DNA from 2 places in the Bradyrhizobium sp. USDA 4502 genome. Region 1 is predicted to be linked to the other one. Evidence: riboswitches for the same ligand, from Rfam matches in the RefSeq annotation. Region 1 holds a riboswitch; the other holds the start of a gene.

Region 1 (6,020 bases):
AGATCCGAGTGCATCACCGCGGTGATGGTCTTGCCCGCGGCCATCGCCTGCGGCGCGAATGACAATTCCTGCGGCGCGAACGACAGCGCGAGCGCCGTCAACGCGGCCGCTAGCGTGCGGTGTTTCCAACGCGAGATAGGGAACATGCAATCTCTCCTGACGTGTAACTGGTCAAAGCCGGCTTATTCGTTATGCATGTGGTTCGCTATTTAGGCGAACTAACATGCTGTATGGCTTGTGAAATCGAGACTTGCACCAAGCGCCAAGCGCGTCAATCGGTTTCAGGTCGCATCGGACGTACACAAACGAATGAGGCCGCGCGCCAGATTTTGGCTTTACAAAATCGTCGGCTGAGATTTTCGTAACGCGCGCGCGATGCCGGCGCCGTCAGAACAACAAGAGAGAACAACGATGAACCCCGCCAATCTCCCCTTTGATTCCGAAACGATGCTGCAGGGCCTGCGCAGCTGGGTGGAATGCGAAAGCCCGACCTGGGACGCCGCCGCGGTCGAACGCATGCTCGATCTCGCCGCCCGCGAGATGGCGATCATGGGTGCGACGATCGAGCGCATCGCCGGACGCCAGGGCTTCGCGGGCTGCGTCCGCGCCCGTTTTCCCCATCCGAAACAAGGCCAGCCCGGCATCCTGATCGCCGGCCATCTGGACACCGTTCACCCCGTCGGCACCATCGAGAACCTGAAGTGGCGGCGCGAAGGCAACAAGTGCTTCGGGCCGGGCATCTTCGACATGAAGGGCGGCAACTACCTGTCGATCGAGGCGATCAGGCAATTGGCGCGCGCCTCTTTCACGACTCCGCTGCCGATCACCGTGCTGTTCACCCCCGACGAAGAGGTGGGCACGCCGTCGACGCGCGACATCATCGAGGCGGAAGCCGCGCGCAACAAATATGTGTTGGTGCCGGAGCCCGGCCGTCCAAACAACGGCGTCGTCACCGGCCGCTATGCGATCGCGCGCTTCAACCTGGAAGCCACCGGCAAGCCCAGCCATGCCGGCGCAACGCTGTCTTCCGGCCGCTCCGCGATCCGCGAGATGGCGCGGCAGATCATCGCCATCGACGGCATGACCACCGAGGACTGCACCTTCTCGGTCGGCATCGTGCATGGCGGCCAGTGGGTCAATTGCGTCGCAACGACCTGCACCGGCGAAGCGCTCAGCATGGCCAAGCGCCAGGCCGATCTCGACCGTGGCGTCGAGCGCATGCTGGCACTGTCGGGCACCGCCAACGACGTGACCTTCAAGGTGACGCGCGGCGTCACCCGCCCGGTGTGGGAGCCCGATGCGGGCACCATGGCGCTCTATGAAAAGGCAAAAGGCCTTGCTGCAGCGATGGGTCTCGATCTGCCGCACGGCAGCGCCGGCGGCGGCTCGGACGGCAACTTCACCGGCGCGATGGGCATCCCCACGCTCGACGGCCTCGGCGTTCGCGGCGCCGATGCACATACGCTCAACGAGCACATCGAGGTCGACAGCCTCGCCGAACGCGGCCGCCTGATGGCGGCACTGCTGGCGACGCTGGACTGACATCGATTGCACTGCACAACACGTTGGCACTGCCGGATCGAAATTTAGCCTTGTCCATTTTTAAGGCTTCGCCTACGGTCCGGCCGTCCAACGCGACGATGCGGGAGAGATCGAAGCGACAACATTCGTGTTGTTGGCTTCGGCGCCGACGGAGCAACCGCCCCGGAAACTCTCAGGCAAAAGGACTGTATCGTCAGGACGATCTGGAGAGAGACGAACATGGCCGCACATCAAGGGCCATGACGTCCACCGAAGGGGATAGTTCGCTTCTGGCCACAGCCCGATGCGGATCAAGCTCTCAGGTACCGTGACAGATGGGGCGCCGAATGCCGGTTTGACCGGTGGTTCGGCGACTCTAACCCACGGGAGCCTGACAACCATCATGCCACATATCGCGATTATCGGCGCCGGCATCACCGGCGTAACGACGGCCTATGCCCTGCTTGAACGCGGCTACAAGGTGACTGTCCTTGACAGGCATCGCTACGCCGCGATGGAAACTTCGTTCGCCAATGGCGGACAGCTTTCCGCCAGCAACGCCGAAGTCTGGAACAGTGCTGCGACCATCCTGAAGGGGCTGCGCTGGATGCTCAGAAGCGACGCCCCGCTGCTGATGAACCCGAAGCCGAGCTGGCACAAATATTCCTGGATCAGCGAGTTCGTCGGCCACATCACGCGCTATCGCGGCAACACCATCGAGACCACGAAGCTCGCCATCGAAGCGCGCAAGCATCTGTTCTCGATCGCAGAGCGCGAAAACATCGCCTTCGATCTCGAACGCCGCGGCATCCTGCACGTCTATCACGACAGGGCCGGCTTCGAAGCCGGCCTCAAGGTCAACACGCTGCTGCAGCAAGGCGGGCTCGACCGCCGGCCGGTGACCCCGGACGAGATCCGCGTCATCGAACCCGCGCTGCAGACAACCTGCTATGGCGGCTTCTTCACGCCGTCCGACGCGACCGGCGATATTCACAAATTCACGCGTGGGCTTGCCGACGCCTGCATCCGCCGTGGCGCGAGCTTCGTCCATGAAGCCGACGTCGACACGATCGCACACGGCGATGACGGCTTCCGCATCGGCTGGAACGAAGCTGCTTCACATGATGCTGCGGTCGCGACGCGACAGCAGCTACAGGCGGACGGGATCGTGATTTGCGCCGGCGTGGCGAGCCGCCACTTCGCCAGCCTGCTCAACGACCGCGTCAATGTCTATCCGGTGAAGGGCTATTCGATCACTGTGCAGCTCGATGCGCCGCAAAGCCGGAATGCCGCCCCAACCGTCAGCCTGCTCGATGAAGCTGCGAAGATCGTCACCAGCCGGCTCGGCGCCGACCGCTTCCGCGTCGCCGGCACCGCCGAGTTCAACGGCTTCAACCGCGACATTCGCGCCGATCGCATTCAACCGCTGGTGGACTGGGTGCGGCATCATTTCCCGGAGATCGATACGTCGAAAGTCGTGCCATGGGCGGGCCTGCGCCCGATGATGCCGAACATGATGCCGGTGGTTCGCGCCGGACGGATTCCGGGCGTGTTCTACAATACGGGCCACGGTCATCTCGGCTGGACGCTGTCGGCGGCGACGGCGCAGATGGTGGCCCAGGCGATCGACGATTGGCGCGACCTCGACACGCCGCCGATGGCGCCGTCGTTCGGCGCCGGGCTCGATGTGCCCGCCGACGCGCGCAAAGCTGAAATCAATCCACCTTCCAGTGGACTGCTTCGAACTTCACCGGAGGAATAATCGCGGCCAACAGGACTGATTAGCTGCACCGCAAAATCCGCAGCACCGATGGCATGGGACTTGCTCAAGTTCTACCGTGAGTCTGCTACCATCTGTGCTACGGTCTGGTGTGCAACGGTCCCGCTGGGGACTTCATCGACCACAACCCAACGGATCAAATTTGCTCGGATATCTGCTTCGCCGCATCCTCGCCGCCATTCCCGTGATGGGCGTGGTGGCTCTGTTCGTGTTCCTGTTGCTGCGGCTGACGCCGGGCGACCCGGCCGCCATCCTCGCCGGCGACAACGCGACGCCCGAACAGCTCGAACGCATTCGGACCTCGCTTGGTCTGAACGAGCCGATCTACATCCAGTTCTACACCTGGATCGCCAAGTTGCTGCACGGCGACCTCGGCGTCTCCCTGATCTCGAACAAGCCGATCCTCGAAATGATCGTCCCGCGCCTCGAGCCCTCGATCTCGGTCGCGCTGGCCACCATCATCCTCTCGATCCTGGTGGCGGTGCCCCTCGGCGTGATCGCGGCGTGGAAGCACGGCACCTGGATCGACCGCTTCGTGATGGGGCTTTCCGTGCTCGGCTTCTCGGTGCCGGTGTTCGTCATCGGCTATGTGCTGATCCAGATCTTTGCGATTGATCTGCGCTGGGTTCCGGTACAGGGCTTCAAGAGCATCTCGGCCGGCTTCGGTCCGTTCTTCCAGCGCCTCATCCTGCCGACCTGCACACTCTCCTTCATCTATGTCGCGCTGATCGCACGCATGACGCGGGCCTCGATGCTCGATGTGCTCGGCGAGGATTACGTGCGCACGGCGCGGGCCAAGGGCATCGGCGAGACCGGCGTGCTGCTGCGCCATGCGCTGCGCAACGCCGCCGTGCCGGTCATCACGGTGATCGGTTCCGGCTTCGCGCTGCTGATCTCCGGCGTCGTCGTCACCGAGAGCGTGTTCAATCTGCCCGGCATCGGCCGCCTCACCGTCGATGCGGTGCTGGCGCGCGACTATCCGGTGATCCAGGCGATGATCCTGTTGACGTCGGGTATCTACGTCGCGGTCAATCTGTTGATCGACCTCGCCTACACCCTGCTCGATCCTCGTATCCGGTACTGAGCAATGGCGATCGAAACCCTTCCCGAATCCTCGCTTCCCGTCACCCGGCCGTTCCGCGTCAAGTTCGGCTTCCTGACGTCGACGCCGATCATCGCGGTTGCGACGATCAGCCTCGCCCTCATCATCCTGATGGCGATCTTCGCGCCGCTGCTTGCGCCGCACGATCCTCTGCTGCTGACGCCGTCGCAGCGGCTGAAGCCGTCGAGCGCGCAATATCTGCTCGGCACCGACGCTTATGGCCGCGACCTGTTGTCGCGCATCATCTACGGCGCACGGATCTCGCTGGTGATCGGGCTCGGCGCCGCCGTCTGCTCGATCGCCATCGGCCTTCTGATCGGCCTCGTCGCCGGCTTCTTCCGCTGGGTCGATGCGGTGCTGATGCGCGTGATGGACGGCTTGATGGCGATCCCCGCCATCCTGCTCGCGATCGCCGTGGTGTCGCTGTCGGGCGCCAGCATCTGGACCGTGATGGTCGCGATCACCATCCCCGAGATCCCGCGCGTGGCGCGGCTGGTGCGCTCGGTGGTGCTGACCGCACGCGAGGAACCTTATGTCGAGGCCGCGATCTCGCTCGGCACCAGCCTGCCGAAGATCATGTGGCGGCATTTGATGCCGAACACGATCGCGCCGCTGATCGTGCAAGGCACCTATGTCTGCGCGTCCGCGATCCTGACCGAGGCGATCCTGTCGTTCCTCGGCGCCGGCATCTCGCCGGAAACGCCGACCTGGGGCAACATCATGGCCGAGGGCCGCGCCTATTTCCAGGTCAAGCCGTCGCTGATCTTCTGGCCGGGGCTGCTGCTCTCGATCGCCATTCTCAGCGTCAACCTGATCGGCGACGCCGCCCGCGACGCGCTCGATCCCCGCATGAAGCAGCGTGAGGGCAAGTGACGGCTTCAGCTCTTCTGAAGCCGTCATTCCGGGGCGATGCGAAGCATCGAACCCGGAATCTCGAGATTCCGGGTCTGGTGCTGGCGCACCATCCCGGAATGACAGTGGGTAAATTCCTTCACAGCGCCAAGAGACCCTGACATGACCAACGTCGTCCTCGACATCAGCAATCTCGTCGTCGGCCTCGGCCGCAAGGCGGATGCGCATCGCATCATCGACGACCTCTCGCTGCAGGTACGTGAAAGCGAGACGCTGTGCCTGGTCGGCGAAAGCGGCTCGGGCAAGTCGGTGACATCGCTCACCGTGATGGGCCTGCAGCAGAAGGGCACGCTGGTGCCGTCTGGCGGCAGCGTCAAACTGGTCGGCGAGGAACTGCTCACCGCCAGCGACCGGCGGCTGCGGCAACTCCGCGCCACGCGGATGGCGATGATCTTCCAGGAGCCGATGACCGCGCTCAATCCCGTGGTGCCGGTAGGCCGCCAGATCGACGAGGTGCTGCGCGCCCACACAGATCTCGATGCCCGCGCGCGGCGCCAGAAGATTTTGGCGATGATGGAGCATGTGCGGCTGCCGGACGTGGAGCGCATCTTCTCCTCCTACCCGCACCGCCTGTCGGGCGGCCAGCGCCAGCGCATCATGATCGCGATGGCGCTGGTGCTGGAGCCGAAGCTCCTGATCGCGGATGAGCCGACCACCGCGCTCGACGTCACCACCCAGAAGCAGATCCTCACCTTGATCCGCGAC
Region 2 (6,020 bases), 170 kb from region 1:
CCCTCGACCGCGCGCGCCAGCAGCTTGACATTGCCGACCTCGCGAACGGCTGAGGCGGCGCCGTTCGACGCACCGCCGCCGCCCATCGCGAGCTTCTTGCGGGCGTCGGACAAATCGCGCTCGAGCTTCTTGCGCTCTTCCATCAGAGCTGTGATGCGCGCCGGCACGTCGTCGATCGTGGTGCGCAGCTCCAGCGCCGCGGTCTTGGCCAGCGCGATGGTGTCGTTGGCGTGCTTGCGCGCATGATGCCCGGTCAGCGCCTCGATACGGCGCACGCCGGACGCGACCGCGCCCTCGCTGGTCACGGAAATCATGCCGATGTCACCGGTGCGGCGGACATGGGTGCCGCCGCAGAGCTCGACCGACCAGCCAAGCGCGTTCTGGCCGTGATCGCGGGCGCCCTTGCCCATCGACACGACGCGAACCTCGTCGCCGTATTTCTCGCCGAACAGCGCGCGGGCGCCGGCCTCGCGGGCATCGTCGACGCCCATGACCCGGGTCGTGACCTCGTCATTCTCCAGCACGACATCGTTGGCGATGTCCTCGATCCGGGCGAGCTCTTCCGGCGTGATCTGCTTCGGATGCACGAAGTCGAAGCGCAGCCGGTCCGGCGTGACCAGCGAGCCGCGCTGCGCGATGTGATCGCCGAGCACCTGGCGCAGCGCCTCGTGCAGCAGATGCGTCGCCGAATGGTTGGCGCGGATCGACGAGCGCCTGGTGTGATCGACCTCGAGCTGCAATGTGGTGCCGACGCCGAGCGTGCCCTGCTCCACCGTGCCGAGATGCACGAACAGATCGCCGGCCTTCTTCTGCGTGTCGGTGACGCGGAACTTGACGCCCTCCCCGGTCAGCACGCCGGTGTCGCCGACCTGGCCGCCGGACTCGCCGTAGAACGGGGTCTGGTTCAGCACGATCGCGCCGCTCTCGCCGGCCTTCAGGCTCTCGACCTCGGCGCCGTCCTTGATCAGCGCCGTCACCGCGCCTTCCGCGCTCTCGGTCTCGTAGCCGAGGAATTCGGTCGCACCGAGCTTCTCGCGCAGCGGGAACCAGATCGCCTCGCTCGCCGCCTCGCCCGAGCCCGCCCACGAGGCACGCGCCTTGACGCGCTGCCGCTCCATCGCGTCGGTGAACGACGCCTGGTCGACGCTGATGCCGCGCGACTTCAGCGCGTCCTGCGTCAGATCGAGCGGGAAGCCGTAGGTGTCGTACAGCGTGAACGCGGTGTCGCCGTCGAACATGTCGCCCTTCTTGAGGCCGGCGCTCTTCTCGTCGAGGATCGACAGGCCGCGCGCCAGCGTCTTGCGGAAGCGCGTCTCCTCCAGCCGCAGCGTCTCCTCGATCAGCTTCTCCGCACGGACCAGATCCGGATAGGCCTGGCCCATCTCGCGGACCAGCGCCCAGACCAGGCGATGCATCAGCGGCTCGCTCGCGCCCAAGAGCTGTGCATGGCGCATCGCGCGGCGCATGATCCGGCGCAGCACGTAGCCGCGGCCCTCGTTCGACGGCAGCACGCCGTCGGTGATCAGGAACGCGGACGAGCGCAGATGGTCCGCGATCACCCGATACGACCCAACGTTCTGCTCGTTCGGACCGTGCCCGAGGGTAGACGCGGCGGCATCGATCAGATTGCGGAACAGATCGGTCTCGAACACGCTCTCGACGCCCTGCAGGATGCAGGCCATGCGCTCGAGCCCCATGCCGGTGTCGATCGAGGGACGCGGCAGCGCTACGCGCTCCTCCTTCGTCACCTGCTCGTACTGCATGAACACCAGGTTCCAGAATTCGAGGAAGCGATCGCCATCCTCATCCGGGCTGCCCGGAGGGCCGCCCCAGATGTGCTCGCCGCGGTCGATGAAGATTTCGGAGCACGGTCCGCACGGGCCGGTGTCGCCCATCGCCCAGAAATTGTCCGAGGTCGGGATGCGGATGATGCGGTCGTCCGAGAAGCCCGCGATCTTCTTCCAGTAGCCGGCCGCCTCGTCGTCGGTGTGGTAGACGGTGACCAGCAGCTTGTCCTTCTTCAGCCCGAAATCCTTGGTGATCAGATTCCAGGCGAGCTCGATCGCGCGCTCCTTGAAGTAATCGCCGAACGAGAAGTTGCCGAGCATCTCGAAGAAGGTGAGATGGCGCGCGGTGTAGCCGACATTGTCGAGGTCGTTATGCTTGCCGCCGGCGCGCACGCACTTCTGCGACGTCGTGGCGCGCTGGTAGCCGCGCTTCTCGACGCCGGTGAAGACGTTCTTGAACTGCACCATGCCGGCATTGGTGAACATCAAGGTCGGGTCGTTGCGCGGAACCAGCGGCGACGAGGCCACGATCTCGTGCCCGTTCTCCTTGAAGAAGTTCAGAAATGTCGACCTGATGTCGTTGACGCTGCTCATGTTCATCCAATCGGAAAAAGGGGCCGGCCAGCCGCAAAAAGGCGTCATTTTCCGGCCGAACGCTTTTAGACATTGCCAGCTGCGGTGTCCAGAAACTGTGCAGGCGGATCATGGGCTTGCCGCGGCAGCACAAAGCCCATTGGATAGTTGCTGCAGCTGCGTTGACAGTCTTGGTGGCGCCGTGTTTTCTACCTACCTATACCTAGTCACGTCGGGAGAGACCGGCCTTACCGCCGGCGCCGAAGGAGCAACCGCCCCGGAAACTCTCAGGCAAAAGGACCGCGTGACGTCTGACATCTGGAAAGAGACGCTGGGGTTCGCCCCGATGCGTCCGCCGACGGGATAATACTCTCAGGCACAGCGACAGATGGGGCTTTCTGCAGGTTTCTCAAGGGGAAATAGGTCCCCGGCGGGAACCGCGAGGGCCCTGTGATGCTTGCGCGCGAAACCTCCCCGCTGAAACAGACCCCGCTGCACGCGCTGCACCTTGCGCGCGGCGCCAAGATGGTGCCGTTCGCCGGCTATGACATGCCGGTGCAATACGCGGCCGGCGTGCTGAAGGAGCACCTGCACACCCGCAAGGAAGCCGGCCTGTTCGATGTGTCGCACATGGGCCAGCTCGTGCTGAGGGCCAAATCTGGCAAGGTCGCGGATGCCGCGCTCGCGCTGGAAAAACTGGTGCCGCAGGACATCGTCGGTATCGCGCCGGGACGGCAGCGCTACGCGCAATTCACTAACAATGACGGTGGCCTGCTCGACGACCTGATGGTGGCGAATTTCGGCGATCACCTGTTCCTGGTGGTCAACGCCGCCTGCAAGGCCGAGGACGAGGCGCATCTCCGCGCGCATCTCTCCGACGCCTGCGAGATCATCTCGCTGGCCGACCGCGCGCTGATCGCGCTGCAGGGCCCGAAAGCCGAATCGGCGCTGGCGAATCTTTGTGCGGATGTCAGTTCGATGAAATTCATGGATGCCGGTCCGCGCGGCGTCGGCGACGTCGACTGCTTCGTCTCGCGCTCCGGCTATACCGGCGAGGACGGCTTTGAGATCTCGGTGCCCGCAGACAAGGTGGAAGCCCTGGTCACCGCGCTGCTCGACAATCCCGACGTGTTGCCGATCGGGCTCGGCGCGCGCGACAGCCTGCGGCTCGAAGCCGGGCTGTGCCTCTATGGCCATGACATCGACACCACGACGACGCCGGTCGAAGGCGCGCTGGAATGGTCGGTGCAGAAGGTTCGCCGCAGCGGCGGCGCCCGCGCCGGCGGCTTCCCCGGCGCCGACAAAATTCTCGCGCAATTCGCAGATGGCGCTGCGCGCCGACGGGTCGGCCTGAAGCCTGACGGCCGCGCACCGGTGCGCGAAGGCGCCGCGCTGTTCGCCGATGCCGGCTCGACCGAGCAGATCGGCAAGGTGACCTCGGGCGGCTTCGGCCCGAGCCTCAATGCGCCGGTTGCGATGGGCTACCTGCCCACGGCCCTTTCCGCCGTCGGCACCACCGTTTTCGCCGAAGTGCGCGGCCAGCGGCTGCCGCTGAAAGTCGCCGCTACGCCCTTCGTCCCCAATACCTACAAACGCTGAACGCCAAAGGATCGACCCCATGACGACGCTGTACACGTCCGACCACGAATGGCTCCGCATCGAGGGCGACGTCGCCACGATCGGGATCACCGACTATGCGCAGTCGCAGCTCGGCGACGTCGTGTTCGTCGAACTGCCCAAGGTCGGCCGCAGCCTGAAGAAGGCCGAGGCCGCCGCTGTCGTCGAATCCGTCAAGGCCGCTTCCGACGTCTACGCGCCGATCGCCGGCGAGGTGGTCGAGGTCAACGACGCGCTCGCCGCCGAGCCCGCGCTGGTCAATTCCGACGCCGGCGGCAAGGCCTGGTTCTTCAAGCTGAAGATTGCCGACAAGGGCGAGCTCGGCGGCCTGATGGACGAGGCCGCCTACGCCGCGCACACCGCCTAAAGGATCACCCCGAGGATCACGTCATGAACGCGCCCTTCAAGCCGATCAACGAAGCCGCCACCGATTTCGTGCGCCGCCACATCGGACCGTCGCCGCGCGACGTCAACGCGATGCTGGAGACGGTCGGCGCCGCGAGCCTGCAGGCGCTGATGAACGAGACGCTGCCGGCGTCGATCCGGCAGAAGGCGCCGCTCGATCTCGGCCGGGCGCTGAGCGAGACCGAGGCGCTCGCGCATATGAGCGAGCTCGCCGCGCAGAACCAGGTGTTCACCTCGCTGATCGGCCAGGGCTATTCCGGCACCATCCTGCCCGCGGTGATCCAGCGCAACATTCTGGAGAACCCGGCCTGGTACACCGCCTATACGCCGTACCAGCCGGAGATCAGCCAGGGCCGGCTCGAGGCGCTGTTCAACTTCCAGACCATGATCTGCGATCTCACCGGGCTCGACGTCGCCAACGCCTCGCTGCTCGACGAGGCGACCGCCGCGGCGGAAGCGATGGCGCTCGCCGAGCGCCACTCGCAGGTCAAAGCGAAGGTGTTCTTCGTCGACAAGGAGGTGCATCCGCAGACGCTGGCGGTGATGCGCACGCGCGCCGCGCCGCTGGGCTGGGCGCTGGTGGTCGGCGATCCCCTGACCGAGCTCGACAACGCCGATGTGCTCGGCGCGCTGTTGCAATATCCGGGCACATCGGGCGCGGTACGCGACCTTAAGCCTGCGATCGCGTCGCTGCGCGCCAAGGGCGCGCTTGCGATCGTCGCGGCGGACCTGCTGTCGCTGACGCTGCTCGCCTCGCCCGGCGAGCTCGGCGCCGACATCGCGATCGGTTCGGCGCAGCGGTTCGGCGTGCCGACGGGGTATGGCGGACCGCACGCCGCCTACATGGCGGTGCGCGACACGCTGAAGCGCTCGCTGCCCGGCCGCATCGTCGGCCTCTCGGTCGATTCGCGCGGTGCGCCGGCCTACCGCCTCGCGCTGCAAACCCGCGAGCAGCATATCCGCCGCGAGAAGGCGACCTCGAACATCTGCACCGCGCAGGTGCTGCTCGCCGTGATCGCCTCGATGTATGCGGTCTATCACGGTCCCGAGGGCCTGACCCATATCGCACGCAGCGTGCATCGTCGCGCCACCGTGCTCGCCGCCGGCCTGCGCAAGCTCGGCTTTGCGCCGACCAGCGAAGCGTTCTTCGATACCGTGACCGTCGAGGCAGGTAGCAAGCAGATCGAGCTCGTCACCCGCGCGCAGGCCGAACGGATCAATCTGCGGATCGGCGCGACCACGCTCGGCATCGCGCTCGACGAGACCTCGACGCCGGAGACGGTCGAGGCGGTGTGGCGCGTGTTCGGCGGCAAGCTCAGCTATGCCGAGATCGAGGCCGGCGCGCACGAGGCGCTGCCGAAGGAGCTGCGGCGCACCAGCGCCTTCCTCAGCCATCCGGTGTTCAATACGCATCGTTCCGAGACCGAGCTGCTGCGCTACATGCGCAAGCTCAGCGATCGTGACCTCGCGCTCGACCGCGCGATGATCCCGCTCGGCTCTTGCACGATGAAGCTCAACGCCACCACCGAGATGATCCCGCTGACCTGGCCGGCGTTCGGCAATCTGCATCCGTTCGCGCCGGCGGATCAGGCCAAGGGCTATCACGCGCTGTTCAAGCGGCTGGAGCAATGGCTGTGC

The links. Region 1 has a riboswitch for glycine ahead of ACVW1B_RS19330 (D-amino acid dehydrogenase). Riboswitches for the same ligand answer to the same signal wherever they lie in the genome.
Region 2: linked by a shared signal. The riboswitch ahead of gcvT (glycine cleavage system aminomethyltransferase GcvT) and the one ahead of ACVW1B_RS19330 (D-amino acid dehydrogenase) in region 1 are both predicted to bind glycine.

What each region holds. Positions count from the first base shown of each region.
Region 1 is NZ_JBSSGF010000001.1:4,164,618-4,170,637, forward strand. Features, by position in the region: gene ACVW1B_RS19320 (ABC transporter substrate-binding protein) at 1-146, opposite strand, end outside; gene ACVW1B_RS19325 (M20/M25/M40 family metallo-hydrolase) at 412-1,542, shown strand; glycine riboswitch at 1,634-1,740, shown strand; glycine riboswitch at 1,744-1,858, shown strand; gene ACVW1B_RS19330 (D-amino acid dehydrogenase) at 1,925-3,283, shown strand; gene ACVW1B_RS19335 (ABC transporter permease) at 3,444-4,385, shown strand; gene ACVW1B_RS19340 (ABC transporter permease) at 4,389-5,276, shown strand; gene ACVW1B_RS19345 (ABC transporter ATP-binding protein) at 5,418-6,020, shown strand, end outside.
Region 2 is NZ_JBSSGF010000001.1:4,334,248-4,340,267, forward strand. Features, by position in the region: gene alaS (alanine--tRNA ligase) at 1-2,381, opposite strand, end outside; glycine riboswitch at 2,584-2,672, shown strand; gene gcvT (glycine cleavage system aminomethyltransferase GcvT) at 2,814-3,959, shown strand; gene gcvH (glycine cleavage system protein GcvH) at 3,979-4,344, shown strand; gene gcvP (aminomethyl-transferring glycine dehydrogenase) at 4,368-6,020, shown strand, end outside.